DNA from 2 places in the Ectobacillus sp. genome. Region 2 is predicted to be linked to the other one. Evidence: a T-box and tRNA genes for the amino acid it is inferred to sense, from the RefSeq annotation. Region 2 holds a T-box; the other holds one or more tRNA genes.
What was found. The T-box of region 2 lies ahead of alaS (alanine--tRNA ligase). A T-box ahead of a tRNA ligase gene usually reads a tRNA of that ligase, here a tRNA-Ala.

Region 1 (3,565 bases), on a different contig from region 2:
AATTGCTTTTGGTTGTTCAAAGAAATTCCTATCAAGAACAGACACTTTTCCATATATCCTGGCCTATTTTTATAGAATTAGCTCTTCATATGGGTATAGGAATAATAGCTACACTTATGCTAAGCCATTATTCTGACAGCGCAGCTTCCGGTGTTGGCGTTGCTAATCAATTAGTAAGTATTTTTATTTTAGTTTTCAATGTTACTTCGATGGCAGCAATGATTTTAATTGGTCAAAGACTCGGTGCAAAACATTTAAACGAGGCTCGCCAATTGGCTTATTCAGCCATTGGCTTGAACTTTTGGTTTGGTATTATCGTTTCTTTTATTGTTGTAACCTTTGGCGGACAGCTACTACTTTTATTTGAAATACATGGTGATGTCCTACAGTACGGACTTACATTTATTCGTATTTCTGGAGCTTCTCTGTTCCTTGAATCACTTTCATTAGCGTTAAGCGCGATCCTTCGAAGTTATGGATATACGAAAGAATCCATGATTGTAACGGTTCTAATGAATGTTATTAGTATTATTGGGTACAGTTTTGCTATTTTAGGAGTTTTTCACTTTCCTATAACAGGTGTAGTAGGAGTTTCGTGGACCATAATAGGAGCCCGTACATTTGCAATTTGTGCTCTTTTCTATTTAATCTATAACAAGCTTGCATTACGAATCCAGTTCGATACTATTTTCAAATTAAAACGAGAAGATGTCCATGCAATGCTTTCCATTGGTATTCCGTCTGCTGGAGAAAATATATCCTATCAATTTTCCCAGTTGGTTATCACTGCTCTAGTTGCTACTTTTGGAGATGCTTCCCTTGCTGCAAGAATTTATATCACAAACATATCTATGTTTTGCTATTTATTCACATTAGCAATTGCTGAAGGAACGCAACTGCTTGTTGCACGTTATGTTGGAGGAAGACAATATGAAAAAGCATTAAAACGAGGAGTACAAACCTTAAAAATAGCTATGGTTGCTTCCTTTCTCACGTCATTCGCTACTGCTCTTATCGGTACACCGATATTAAAGTTATTTACTAGCGATTCAGCTATCCTTGCAGTCGGCCTTCCTGTATTATGGGCTGTCGCCTTTACAGAACCAGGAAGAGCTATGAATATCGTTTTAATGAGTTCATTAAAATCATCAGGTGATGTTCGTTTTCCAGTTGTAATTGGGATTTGTGCAATGTGGGGTATCGCTGTTTCTCTCAGCTACGTGCTAGGAGTTCAATTTGGACTCGGTTTACTAGGTGTTTGGATTGCACAAGGTGTAGATGAATGGTTTCGAGGTTGTTTCGCTCTTAAACGCTGGATTGGCAAACCGTGGGGAAAAGAAGTACACCTTCAAACTACTTTCATTGCAAAATAAAATGAAAGTAACCTTTAACTTAAAACGTACATCTTGATTACGTCGCCAATACAAAGAGAAGCTTAGCTAGAAATGTTTATTTAAAACATCATTATGCCTAGGAAATCCTGAACAGATATGAGGTTTGGCACGAAATTGTTTTATGTTTCTTACATGATTTAATTGGCTGATCATTTCGAAAAAGTAGTTTCACTTCCTACATAAAGTCATGATTCTTATATTATGACTTTTTTTTCATATCGTTCTATTGTATACTACGTAATAGAAATTTTTATTATTTCGGGGCATTAGCTCAGTTGGGAGAGCGCTACGCTGGCAGCGTCGAGGTCAGGGGTTCGAACCCCCTATGCTCCATCTGTAAAACCTTTTCGTATCAAATGATAGTAAATATCATCAAACTTATCCTCTTTTATAACTAGAGGATTTATTTTTTATAATCATGTAGTATTTTTCTAATGCCCTCAAGTTGTTGCGTTATGAACGCTTGAAACGTCATCTACTTTTTCATACCTCCTTCAACTTGCATGTTTTTCCTCCACAATACGAACGTACGTTTGCAACATAGAACGAACACGATAAAAATAACAGAGGTAATAGATATTGAAAATAAGATAGACAATTTTTTTGGGAATTAATTAAAGAATAAAAAATAATCCTACGTGCATTATAAAGAGGTCCGCGGTATGCGGCTATCTATAATCAAGGAGGAAAATAACATGGATAAAAAAATTGAAAAGCATGTAGAATCAGTCGCACGAAAAGTAGCAGATGTAGAGGTTGCACAAGAACTCACTGCTTTACAATCACAAATTCATCAAATTGAACAATCTTTATCTCAATTCGCATCCAATCCGCAAGGGCAACAAGCTGGAGTTCAAAGTGGACAGACAAATCAGTTAATGAGTCAAATGAAACAATTTAATCAACAAGCACATCAACAAATTCAACAATCTGATCAACAGTTACAGCAAACATTTCAACAAGCTATTCAAACATTAAATCAAGGATTACAACACTTAAAATCCCATCAAGCATTGCATCAAATGAGCCAAGCGATTGCTCAAGCAGAACAACAACTATTAAGTATGAGTAATACACAAAACCAGCAAGGACAACAAAATCAACTACTTCAATAAATCCTTGTACTAACTTATACAAATAAAGTGCTAAATATTTTTCTTTAAAAACCAAGGACATATTTCAAAATAGTTCTTGGCTTTTGAAAATAAAAAGGACGGTAAGGGCCGTCCTTTTTTATCCATTCATATTTTAACGTCCTTGAAATGAACTCATTTGTTGTTGTGCTAATGCTACAAGACGTTTAGTGATTTCTCCACCTACAGAACCGTTAGCACGTGAAGTAGTTTCTGCTCCAAGACTCACACCAAATTCTTGTGCAATTTCATATTTCATTTGATCCACTGCATTTTCTGCACCTGGAACTACCAATTCATTATTACTTCCACTACGATTTGACATATAATATCACCTCCTTGTATGTTAGAATACAACAGAGCAAGATATTATATACGAATATTAAGATGGTAATAAATTACTCTATATTGTTCTAAATTGTGCATATTCTAATTTTCTTTCATCATAATAAAAAGAGAGAAGGAAATATATTTTGAATATGGTTTGCCATGTACCTTTATTCACCTCTTGAATAATTCTTCTCAATTATTTTATTTCAATCAAAAATGGTCTATAAATGGACCGTTTTTGGTTTTAAAAGTATTTACATTCTTTTTACTCTTTCCTATACAATTTTCTCGTATAAATTGTTTAATGAATGGGGAATATATACATAAGCCAAGTTCTCCTCCGTGTAAGAAAATTTGGCTGCCAGGGTTTAGATTTCTCCTGGCTTTTTTTATTTTCAAGTTTTAGCTAAATTTCATATGTTTCGCTTCCATCACAGCCCATTTTCTACCTTCAAACGTGTTTAGCCATGATTCAGCTTTACGCAAGCTATTTGCTTTTTTAATAATGCCTTTTACTTTCAGATCTTCAACATTGATGTATTTATAACCTACCCTACGCTTTTTCCTATCTAAAAAACGTACTTCCATAACATTTAATTGGCCTTTAGAAGAACCAGTTACAACTTCGATTTTGCTTACTTCATCTAGTTTCATCTTTTTATCTCCTTAGACTTTAATGAATTTATTTAATTAGTATTACCTTAATTA
Region 2 (11,959 bases):
ATTGAAGATGTCGATGGTATTGGATTTGCGCGTGCCGATGAAATTGGAAAGGCGTTCGGTATTTCGGGAAATCATCCGGACCGTATACGGGCAGGCTGTTTATTTACATTAGAAAATGTGTCGCTACAAGAAGGACATATATTTATGACGAACAAGCAGCTAGTCGATCAATCGCTTGAATTACTGAATCATCGTGAGGACACGATACAACCCGTGCATATTAATGAATGTCTATCCTCTCTTCAAACGGAGGAAAAAATCGTTATAGAGGAAGAACGTGTGTATCTTGCTTCCTTATATTTTGCCGAAAAAGGCCTGGTTACCTCCATGCACCGCATTCTTCATCAAGATGAAAAAGAGAGCTTTCCAGAGTCAGAGTTTTTATTATCACTTGGGACAATCGAAGATAAATTAGCTGTTCAATATGCACCAAAGCAGAAGGAAGCGATTCAAACCGCACTATCAAAGCCTGTCATGATTTTAACGGGGGGACCTGGTACGGGGAAGACAACCGTTATCCGCGGGATAGTAGAAATGTATGCATCCTTACAAGGTATTTCGCTAAATCCAAAGGAATATACAGAGGACAATCCATTTCCTATTTTATTAACAGCTCCAACAGGGCGTGCCAGTAAACGTATGAGTGAGTCTACCGGTTTACCCGCAGGTACCATTCATCGTCTACTCGGCTGGACACCGGAAGGCTCCTTCGGAAGGGATGAAAACGATCCTATCCAGGGAAAGCTTCTGATTATTGATGAATTTTCTATGGTCGACATTTGGCTAGCAAATCAGTTGTTTAAATCTCTTCCGTCTACGATTCAAGTCATTATCGTAGGCGATGAAGATCAATTACCTTCCGTAGGACCGGGACAAGTACTAAAGGATCTGCTACAAAGTGAACGAATTCCTACGGTTCGTTTAACTGAAATCTACCGCCAAGCAGAGGGATCATCTGTGATTCAGCTGGCTCACAGTATTAAGAACAATGAAGTGCCTGCTGATATAACGGTCCAAAAGGTTGATCGTTCCTTTATTGCGTGCGCAGGGCCACAGGTTGTAGAGGTTGTGAAGAAAGTGTGTGAAAGTGCACAGGCAAAGGGATTTACGGCTCGGGATATTCAAGTTCTCGCTCCTATGTACCGCGGTCCTGCTGGTATAAATGCACTTAATTTAGCGCTGCAAGAAGTATTTAACCCACCCAGGGAAAAAAGGAAGGAAATGCAGTTCGGTGAAGTAACATACCGAGTTGGTGACAAGGTCCTCCAGCTAGTCAATCAGCCTGAGAGCCAAGTGTTTAATGGTGATATTGGTGAAATTGTTGCGATTTTTTATGCAAAGGAAAATGTGGAACAGCAAGATATGCTGGTTATTTCATTCGATGGAATTGAAGTCACCTATACAAAAGGGGACTTTAATCAAATTACGCATGCATATTGTTGCTCGATTCATAAATCGCAAGGAAGCGAATTTCCTATTGTTATTTTACCCGTCGTGAAAAGCTATTATCGTATGCTAAGACGCAATTTAATTTATACAGCGATTACACGAAGTAAGAAATTTCTTATCCTTTGCGGAGAACAGGATGCGTTTCATTCCGGTATACACCGTACTGATGATTCCGTGCGGCAAACATCGCTTTGTGAGAAACTGCAAGAACGATTTGGTGATCAAGGAGAAGATAAGCAAGAGGAGTCTAATCCTTTACATATTGACTTAGAGGCGGATAGCGATGATGTGGAAAATATTTCGCCTTATGATTTTATGTAGAGAAGACACACTATAAGTAGGTAGAAAGAAACTCGTTCTACCTACGTTTAATAAGGGCTTGTTTGGACATACTGAGAGAATAGAAAAAGGCAAAGGAGTGGACTGCCTTGTTAGTATGTCCAAACTGCAAAGGAAAAGATATTGGGAAAATTGGTGTAAACCAATACTACTGCTGGAGCTGTTTCATTGAGCTTTCTATTACGAAAGGCATGATTTATACTCATCAAGTGGAAGAAGATGGGTCACTTAGCTCTCTTGATGATTTATTTCATGAGGATGAACGGAAAATCAGCATGTAAGGGGTGTTGTGTCTTGAATATAAGAAACTCAATTATGGCATTTGGTTTAGGTGCGGCAGCTTATCATTATGTACGAAAAAATAATGTGATGTCCGTACAGAATATGAAGAAGGCTAAAAAATTAGTTAAGTCGTATTTTTAAAAAGTAGAGATGACCAAAGGGGGCTATATATTTCCCTATTAGGTCCTCTCTTTTTTTTACCAGATTACGTATAAACGTTCCTCACTCTTCTCACACTACATAAGGGAGGGATGTGTATTGAAACAAATAAAAATCATTTGGATTTATCGGTTGGCACTTTTGCTCCTCTTCTTTTTATGTTTACTCGTTTTTTGGAAATTAAAGCCGATGTGGAAGCCGATGCTAGACGTGTTGAAGCTCATACTTATCCCGTTCCTAGCTGCTTTTTTTATCGCATATTTGCTGCACCCACTTGTAGAAAAATTAAATAAACACGGGGTTCCAAGGACGTTGGCTATTTTACTTATCTATCTATTATTTTTTGGAGGGGTTGGATATGGGGTATATAAAGGCACGCCAATCGCCATTGCTCAGCTTCAGGATATGAATAATAATTTTCCAAAGTTTATGGTCATGTACGAAAGTTGGAGCGATCATGTTGAAGAAAAAACAGAGAATTATCCAGAATTTGTGCATGAAAAACTTAGACAAGTATTTATTAGTATAGAAGAAAAAGTGCAATCTTTGTTAAATCGTATAATGAGTACAGCTAGAACGATTTTGGATTCCATGTTGATTATCTTCCTTGTTCCATTTGTTGTCTTTTACCTATTAAAGGATTACGGAGAAATATATCATATCTTTTGGAAACTTGTTCCTTTGAAATGGAGAAAGGAAGGACAAAAGCTAGCTGCGGATATGGATCAAACACTGGGAAATTACATTCGGGGTCAGCTATTTGTATGTGCCGTACTAGCGGGTGTTTCAGCGATTGCTTTCTGGATTATTGGAATGAAATACCCGCTCTTGCTTGGTATTATAATTGGATTAACTGATATTATTCCTTACTTTGGCCCGATTCTTGGCGCCATTCCAACGATTGGAATCGCTATGACGATTTCTACTCAAATGGTCATAAAAGCAGCAATTACACTTGCTGTACTGCAATTTGTAGAGAGTAATATCTTATCCCCATACATTGTTGGCAAATCTCTTCATATGCATCCTGTTATAATTATGTTCTCTCTTCTTGTAGGGGGAGAAATAGGAGGAATTGCAGGACTTCTTCTTGCTGTTCCAATATTAGCTATTGTACGTTCTATCATTTTACATTCAAAATCATTCTTAGCAAGGCGTTGACAATGTTTTTACTATCACGTTATAATTCGTTATATATGTAAATTTGATGACGGATCGAGTATGTCACTACTATTTTTCAGAGAGGATGTCCCGCGGCTGAGAGGACTCTAAACAAGGGTGATAGAAGGCTAATCCTAAAAAGCAGCTAATCCCTGCCGTCCTGCCACGTTATGGCAACTTGAGGTGATGAGCTACGGTTCATAATCAGGGTGGTAACGCGAGTATACTCTCGTCCCTGCTATGGGGACGGGGGTTTTTTGTTTGTCAAAAATAAAGGAGGATTTACAATGAAGACACTGAAGGCAGCACAAATTCGCCAAATGTTTTTAGACTTTTTTAAAGAAAAAGGGCATAGCATAGAACCGAGCGCTTCGCTCGTACCACATGATGATCCAACGTTATTGTGGATTAATAGCGGTGTTGCAACGCTGAAAAAATATTTTGATGGACGGGTTGTTCCGCAAAATCCGCGCATTACGAACGCACAAAAATCTATTCGTACCAATGATATTGAAAACGTTGGGAAAACAGCACGCCACCATACGTTTTTTGAAATGCTAGGTAACTTTTCAGTAGGTGACTATTTTAAAGAAGAAGCAATTGCATGGGCTTGGGAATTCTTAACGAGCAGTAAATGGATTGGTTTTGATAAAGATAAACTTTCGGTTACGATTCATCCAGAAGATGAGGAAGCATTTCGCATTTGGAATGAAGAAATGGGAATTCCAAAAGAACGAATCATTCGTCTTGAACATAATTTTTGGGATATTGGAGAAGGACCAAGTGGACCAAATACAGAAATTTTCTACGATCGCGGCGAAGCTTATGGCAATGACCCAAGCGATCCAGAAATGTATCCTGGTGGAGAAAATGAGCGTTATTTAGAAATATGGAATCTTGTATTTTCCCAATTTAACCATAACCCTGATGGTACATATACACCACTACCAAAGAAAAACATTGATACAGGTATGGGATTAGAACGTATGGCTTCTGTTGTACAAAACGTTCCAACAAACTTTGATACAGATTTATTTATTCCGATTATTGAAGCAACAGAAGTAATTTCAGGTGAAAAATATCGTACGGATAAAGAGAAAGATACTGCATTTAAAGTAATCGCTGACCATATACGTACAGTAACTTTTGCAGTAGGAGATGGGGCGCTTCCATCTAATGAAGGCAGAGGCTATGTATTACGTCGTTTATTGCGCCGTGCAGTACGATATGCGAAGAAGTTAAATATCAATCGTCCGTTTATGTATGAACTTGTTCCAGTAGTGGGCGAAGTAATGAACGATTTTTATCCGGAAGTATTGGAAAAAACTGCATTTATTCAACGTGTGATTAAAAATGAAGAGGAACGCTTCCACGAAACGTTACATGAAGGAGAAGCGATTCTAACAGATGTGATTGAAAAAGCGAAGAAACAAGGAACAGGAACGATTAGCGGTGAAGATGCATTCCGATTGTACGATACATACGGTTTTCCAATCGAACTAACGGAAGAATATGCAGAAGATGAGAACTTAATAGTCGATCATGCTGGCTTTGAAGCTCAGATGGAAAAACAACGTGAGCGTGCAAGAGCAGCACGTCAGGATATGGACAGTATGCAAGTCCAAGGCGGTGTACTGGGAGATATTAAAGTAGAAAGCAAATTCGTTGGTTTCTCTCAATTAGAAACAAAGAGTAAGATTGTTGCCCTTATTCAAAACGGAGAATATGCAGATGTAGTAAAAGCGGGAGAAGAAGCGCATATTATGCTCGACGCAACACCTTTTTATGCAGAAATGGGTGGTCAAATTGCTGACTTTGGACAAGTAGTTGGAGAAGGATATCGAGCTAAGGTGACAGATGTTCAAAAAGCACCAAATGGCCAACATTTGCATAAAATTATAGTAGAAGAAGGATCATTTAGAAATGGCGTAAGCGTAACGGCAATTGTAGATCAAGCAAACCGTGCCAATATTATTAAAAACCATACAGCGACTCATTTACTTCACCAAGCATTAAAGGATGTTTTAGGCGTACATGTAAACCAAGCAGGTTCACTCGTAACTAGTGAACGACTTCGTTTTGACTTCTCTCATTTTGGACAAGTCACTCCTGAAGAGTTAGAAAAAGTTGAACATATTGTTAATGAAAAGATCTGGGAAAGCATTGCTGTAAATATTTCCGAAAAGCCAATCGCTGAAGCGAAAGCAATGGGCGCTATGGCATTGTTCGGTGAAAAATATGGAAAGATTGTCCGCGTTGTACAAGTAGGAGATTTTTCTTTAGAACTATGCGGCGGCTGTCACGTTGACAATACAGCATCAATCGGTATTTTTAAAATTGTATCCGAATCTGGTATTGGGGCAGGTACGCGCCGTATTGAAGCAGTAACAGGTAAATTTGCATATGAATTGATGAACAGTCAAGTTATGCTCTTGCAAGAAACGGCAGGAAAACTGAAAACGAACACGAAGGACATTTTAACTCGGGTTGATGGTTTATATGCTGAAGTAAAACAATTGCATAAAGAAAACGAATCGCTCGCAGCTAAGTTAAGTAATATTGAAGCAGGAAATCTTACAGAGCAGGTTCACGTAGTAGAAGGTATAAATGTATTAGCAAGTCAAGTACAAGCAACGGATGTGAACCATCTTCGTACCATGTTAGATGATTTGAAAACGAAGGTAGATACAGCGGTTATTTTACTTGCAGCAGTGAACGAAGGTAAAGTTACGTTACTAGCAGGAGTTACAAAGGATCTTGTGAAGACATTCCATGCAGGCAAACTAGTAAAAGGTGCAGCAACTATTTGCGGTGGAGGCGGCGGGGGCCGACCTGATATGGCTCAAGCTGGTGGTAAAGACCCAAGCAAGGTAATGGAAGCACTTGCTTATACAGAGGAGTACGTCAAATCTGTTTTAAATTCATGATGGATTAGTGTACAATGATAGGGAGAAAATATTTCTTCTCCCTATTTCAAGCAAAGTGAGGTGCTTACAGTGGACCCATTCGATAAAACAATGAAATTTACAGTTCAAGATGAAAAACAAAGTGTTCAAGTAAATGAGGTATTGTTTACAGTTTACGATGCACTTCAAGAAAAAGGATATCATCCAATTAATCAAATTGTAGGCTATTTGTTAAGTGGCGACCCAGCGTACATACCTCGTCATAAGGATGCACGTAGTATCATCCGTAAGCTCGAACGGGACGAATTGATTGAAGAATTAGTGAAATCTTATTTAAAGAATCACCGTGAGGAGTAATCATGCGCGTTTTGGGGTTAGATGTAGGAACAAAAACAATCGGTGTCGCAATAAGCGATGAAATGGGCTGGACAGCCCAAGGAATAGAAACGATTAAAATTAATGCAGAGCGAAATGAATTTGGCTTTGCACGTATTAAAGAGTTAGTTAATGAGTATAATGTTGAACAAATTGTGATTGGCTTGCCAAAGAATATGAATGGCACAATCGGTGAACGCGGCAAAGCTTGTCAGGATTTTGCTGACAAATTGCATACATTTCTTACTCTTCCATGTACGTTATGGGATGAGCGTCTTTCTACTATGGCTGCAGAAAAAATGCTTATATCTGCGGATGTTAGCCGTAAAAAACGTAAAAAAGTTATAGACAAAGTTGCAGCCGTTGTTATTTTGCAAGGGTACTTAGATAGCAAACAATAGGAGTGAATAAGTAATGACAGAACATAACCATGACCACGATCACGATCATGACCATACTGATCTTGTAGAAGAAAATCAAATTACAATTGTAGACCAAGACGGCAATGAACATTTATGTGATATCGTCTTTACTTTTGAACACGATCAATTTGGACAGAAAACGTATGTCGTGTTCTCTCCAGTTGGAGAGTTAGATGAAGACGGTGACCGCATTTATGATGCAGCCATTGTGAAGCCGGATGAATCAGAAGAGGGCGGCATATTAGCTGAACTTGAATCTGAAGAAGAATGGGATTTAGTACAAGAAGTGTTCGGTGCTTTTCTAGATGACGAAGAAGAGTAAGCCATTTAGAGTCAGCGGACTGTGAAAGCAGTCCGTTTTTCTATGGGGAAAGAAAAATTATTTCTCCGTTAGGTTTCTGCCGTTTGTTACTTCAAGGGGGATAGACAAAAGATGATGAAATTTAATAAACCCAAGCGAAAGTTAAAGAGTTGGGTGATTGTTCTGCTCGGAATCGTCTTCGTTAGTGCCGCGTTATGTATTTACGTAATGACTGCTTTGCAACCCGCAAATGCACAAAGTGCAGAAAAACAAAAGGTCACTATTGAACCAGGAACATCAACTGCTGAAATTGGAGACTTACTTAAGAAAAGTGGTATTGTGAAGAATGGAACTGTATTCGAGTACTATGTAAAGACTATGTATAAAACAGGACTGAAGCCCGGAACATATTTACTTAGCCCTGCCATGAGCGTAAAAAATATTGCAGACCATATTACAGGAGGAACCATGTATCAGGTACCTCTAAATAAAGTTGTGATTCCAGAAGGTTCACAAATAGTTGAAATCGCCGATATCATTGCAAAAGAGTTTGCTATGAACAAAGAGGATGTCGTAAACCAGCTAAACGATTCTGCGTTGCTAAATCGTCTACATAGTAAATATCCTCAGCTTATTACAGACAAGCTAAATGATTCCGCAATTAAATATAAGCTGGAAGGATACTTGTATCCGGCAACCTACTCGTATTTTAAAAAGCCAAAATCAATTGATGAAATTATTGCACCGATGCTCGATAAAACGAATAGCTATGTGGTTAAACATGAAGATCAGATTAAGCAAAAGCAATTGGATGTACATCAATTTTTAACGATGGCTTCTTTAATTGAAGAAGAGGCAACGGCTACTACAGATCGGCAAAAAATTGCAAGTGTATTCTATAATCGTTTAAAAACGAATATGCCTTTGCAAACAGATCCAACGGTTTTATATGCGCTTGGTAAACATAAAGAACGGGTTTTGCTGCAGGATTTAAAGGTGGCTTCACCATACAACACATACATGAATAAAGGATTGCCGGTTGGACCGATTTCCAATGCTGGCGAACCGTCATTGCAGGCAGTGCTTGAACCAGCGCAAACAGATTACTATTATTTTCTCGCGGCACCAAACGGAGAAGTGTTCTTTGCAAAAACACTAGAAGAGCATAATGCGCTAAAGGCGAAGTATATTACTGCAAAATAGAAAAGCAATGCATAGTAAAATTGTCGCATCTCTTTCCTTTTTATGATAGAATATATCGGGTTAAAAAGAGCTTGTAACATTACGATATTTCTTGTAATGTACAAGTTATAAAAATGAGCGGAACTTGTTGACAGGGAGTGCTCTGGTGGGGGAAGCAAGATTCCTGAACCACTCGTTAGCACTCTTTCTTTTTATAGTATCTTTTACTGTATTCAAGTATGTTCTTGCGTTGAAAGGAGGTTTTACGATGGAGCCGAATGCAACACAACACTATTTACTTTCCTTCATTGAAGAGAAGGATCCGCTTATTTTGCAAATGGAACAGTACGCAAATGAACACCATGTTCCGATTATGGATAAGCTTGGAATGGAATTTATGCTACAGTTACTTCGCTTAATCGAGCCTGCATCTATTCTTGAAATAGGAGCAGCCATTGGATACTCCGCTATACGAATGGCGAAAAATGTTCATGCGAATGTAGTGACAATCGAAAGAGATAAAGAACGGTATGATGAAGCCATTTTAAATATTAATCAAGCTGACTTACAAGATACTATTTCTCTTATTTTTGGGGACGCGCTTGAAACATCTTTACAAGTGAAACAACACGGCACATTTGACGTTATATTTATAGATGCAGCAAAAGGACAATACCAACGTTTCTTTGAGCTGTATGAACCTCTTCTAAATGAAGGAGGAGTCATTATCACTGATAATGTTCTGTTCCATGGCCTTGTTGTAGAAGAAAATATTGAAAAGAAACGATTACGTAGTTTAGTAAACAAGATAAAGAACTATAATGAATGGTTAATGGCACATGATGGATTTGATACTACTATTTTTCCTATTGGTGATGGAGTAGCAGTTAGTAAAAAAAGAGGTGAACGGAAATGAAAAAACCAGAATTACTAGTCACACCAACGAGCATACATGATATTGAACCGCTTGCAAAGGCAGGGGCAGATGCATTGATTGTTGGAGAACAAAAGTTTGGCCTTAGACTTGCAGGAGAATTTTGCCGTGCAGATGTGAAGAAGGCTGTAGAACTTGCTCATCAACATCATATAAAACTTTATGTTGCAATGAATGCCATTTTTCATAACGAAAGCATTGATGTGCTGGCAAACTACGTATCCTTTTTAAAAGAAGCAGGTGTAGATGCCATTGTATTCGGTGATCCAGCTGTCCTAATGACAGCGAAGGAAATTGCCCCTGATATGAAACTACACTGGAATACAGAAACGACAGCAACAAATTGGTTCACTTGCAATTATTGGGGACGTAAAGGTGCAAAGCGCGCAGTCCTCGCTCGTGAATTAAGCTTTGAAGCGATTGAAGAAATAAAGGAGCATGCAAAGGTAGAAATTGAAGTGCAAGTTCATGGTATGACATGTATGTTCCAGTCAAAGAGATCACTTATTGGAAATTACTTCGAATATCAAGGACGTAACCTTGAGATTGAAAAGAAAAAATACGAAAAGAATATGTTTCTCCATGATCCAGAACGAAATAGCAAATATCCTGTATTTGAAGATGAGAATGGCACACATATTATGAGTCCAAAGGATATTTGTATTATTGATGAACTAGAAACACTTATTGATGCACAAATTGATTCCTTTAAGATTGATGGAGTGTTGAAAGATTCTGCGTATCTAATTGAGGTTACGAAAAAATATCGCACAGCTATCGATCTTTGTGTAGATAATCGTGATAAATACGATGAAGTGAAGGATCAGCTTTACAAAGAAATTGAAACTATTCAGCCCATTAATCGTCCGTTAGATACGGGGTTTTTCTATAAAGAAACTGTATACTAAACAAAGGAGGTATAAGTATGACTGGTAAGGAAATTTCACGAATCATTGATGGAAAACGCATTATAGTGAAAAAACCTGAATTGTTAGCACCTGCAGGCAACTTAGAGAAGCTTAAGATTGCCGTACGCTACGGGGCTGATGCCGTATTTATCGGCGGGCAAGAGTTCGGTCTTCGATCAAATGCTGACAATTTTACGATAGAAGAAATGGCAGAAGGCGTTGCTTTTGCAAAAGAGTACGGAGCAAGAATATATGTAACAACGAATATATATGCCCACAATGAAAATATGGACGGATTAGAAGAATATTTGCAAGCGATTGAGAGCGCGGGAGTTGCTGGGATTATCGTAGCGGATCCATTTATCATTGAGACTTGTAAGGAAGTAGCACCATCATTAGAAATTCATTTAAGCACGCAGCAATCACTCACGAACTGGAAGGCTGCGCAGTATTGGAAAGAAGAAGGCTTAGATCGCGTTGTACTTGCACGCGAAACGAGCTATGAAGAAATTAAAGAAATGAAAGAAAAAGTGGATATTGAAATAGAAACGTTTATCCACGGCGCAATGTGTATAGCCTATTCTGGAAGATGTACGCTTAGCAATCATATGACGGCACGTGACTCCAACCGTGGGGGTTGCTGTCAATCATGCCGATGGAACTATGATTTAGTACAAACAACCTCACAGGAGAAAAATGCAGATGAAATCGCGTTATTTGAAGAAGGGGACGAGTCATTTGCGATGAGTCCAAAGGATTTAACATTAGTTCAATCCATTCCGAAAATAATTGAGGCTGGAATTGATAGTTTGAAAATTGAAGGCCGTATGAAATCCATTCACTACATTGCAACCGTTGTAAGTGTATACCGTAAAGTAATTGACACCTACTGCGGGGATCCTGATCATTTTGAATTCAAGAAAGAATGGGAAGAAGAGCTTGATAAATGTGCAAACCGTGACACAGCCTCAGCTTTCTTTGAAGAAGTACCTGGATATCAACAACAAATGTATGGAGATCATAGTAAAAAAACAACATTTGACTTTGTTGGCTTAGTACTTGCTTACGACGCAGAAACAAAAATAGCAACCATTCAACAACGAAACCACTTTAAACCTGGTCAAGAAGTAGAATTCTTCGGACCAGAAATCGAAAACTTTACGCAGCAAGTCGAAACGATATGGGGAAGCGAAGGCGAAGAACTAGACGCAGCAAGACACCCACTAGAAATAGTAAAAATCAAAGTAGACAAACTCGTACACCCATACGACATGATGAGAAAAAGAATGTATCAATAATTAAAAGCGGAAATCGGCTCGTTCAGCTCCGGAGGGCGGAAGTTCTCACCCCAAAAAGGCGCTTTTTGCCTTTATGGGGTGAGGTTTTCCGACCGGAAGGAGCTAGCCGATTGAAGCTGGACACCAAAGAAAAGCGGAAATCGGCTCGCTTTAGCCACGGAGGGCGGAAGTTCTCTAAAAAACAAAGCCGAGATGTTCTTTTATATGAATGTTCGTATATTTTAAGAAAGAGTGGTAGTATAG

Region 1: it encodes a tRNA-Ala, which carries the amino acid that the T-box ahead of alaS (alanine--tRNA ligase) is inferred to sense. The anticodon was not compared.

Annotation. Positions count from the first base shown of each region.
Region 1 is NZ_JBXKMX010000082.1:14-3,578, reverse strand. It holds gene AC11ZT_RS04220 (MATE family efflux transporter) at 9-1,373, shown strand; tRNA gene AC11ZT_RS04215 (tRNA-Ala) at 1,655-1,727, shown strand; gene AC11ZT_RS04210 (hypothetical protein) at 2,090-2,509, shown strand; gene AC11ZT_RS04205 (alpha/beta-type small acid-soluble spore protein) at 2,643-2,852, opposite strand; gene AC11ZT_RS04200 (hypothetical protein) at 3,260-3,511, opposite strand.
Region 2 is NZ_JBXKMX010000003.1:1,825-13,783, forward strand. It holds gene recD2 (SF1B family DNA helicase RecD2) at 1-1,770, shown strand, start outside; gene AC11ZT_RS00060 (hypothetical protein) at 1,878-2,069, shown strand; gene AC11ZT_RS00065 (YrzQ family protein) at 2,083-2,211, shown strand; gene AC11ZT_RS00070 (AI-2E family transporter) at 2,329-3,390, shown strand; T-box leader at 3,428-3,630, shown strand; gene alaS (alanine--tRNA ligase) at 3,678-6,317, shown strand; gene AC11ZT_RS00080 (IreB family regulatory phosphoprotein) at 6,387-6,653, shown strand; gene ruvX (Holliday junction resolvase RuvX) at 6,656-7,072, shown strand; gene AC11ZT_RS00090 (DUF1292 domain-containing protein) at 7,086-7,415, shown strand; gene mltG (endolytic transglycosylase MltG) at 7,527-8,597, shown strand; gene AC11ZT_RS00100 (O-methyltransferase) at 8,845-9,492, shown strand; gene AC11ZT_RS00105 (peptidase U32 family protein) at 9,489-10,418, shown strand; gene AC11ZT_RS00110 (peptidase U32 family protein) at 10,436-11,716, shown strand.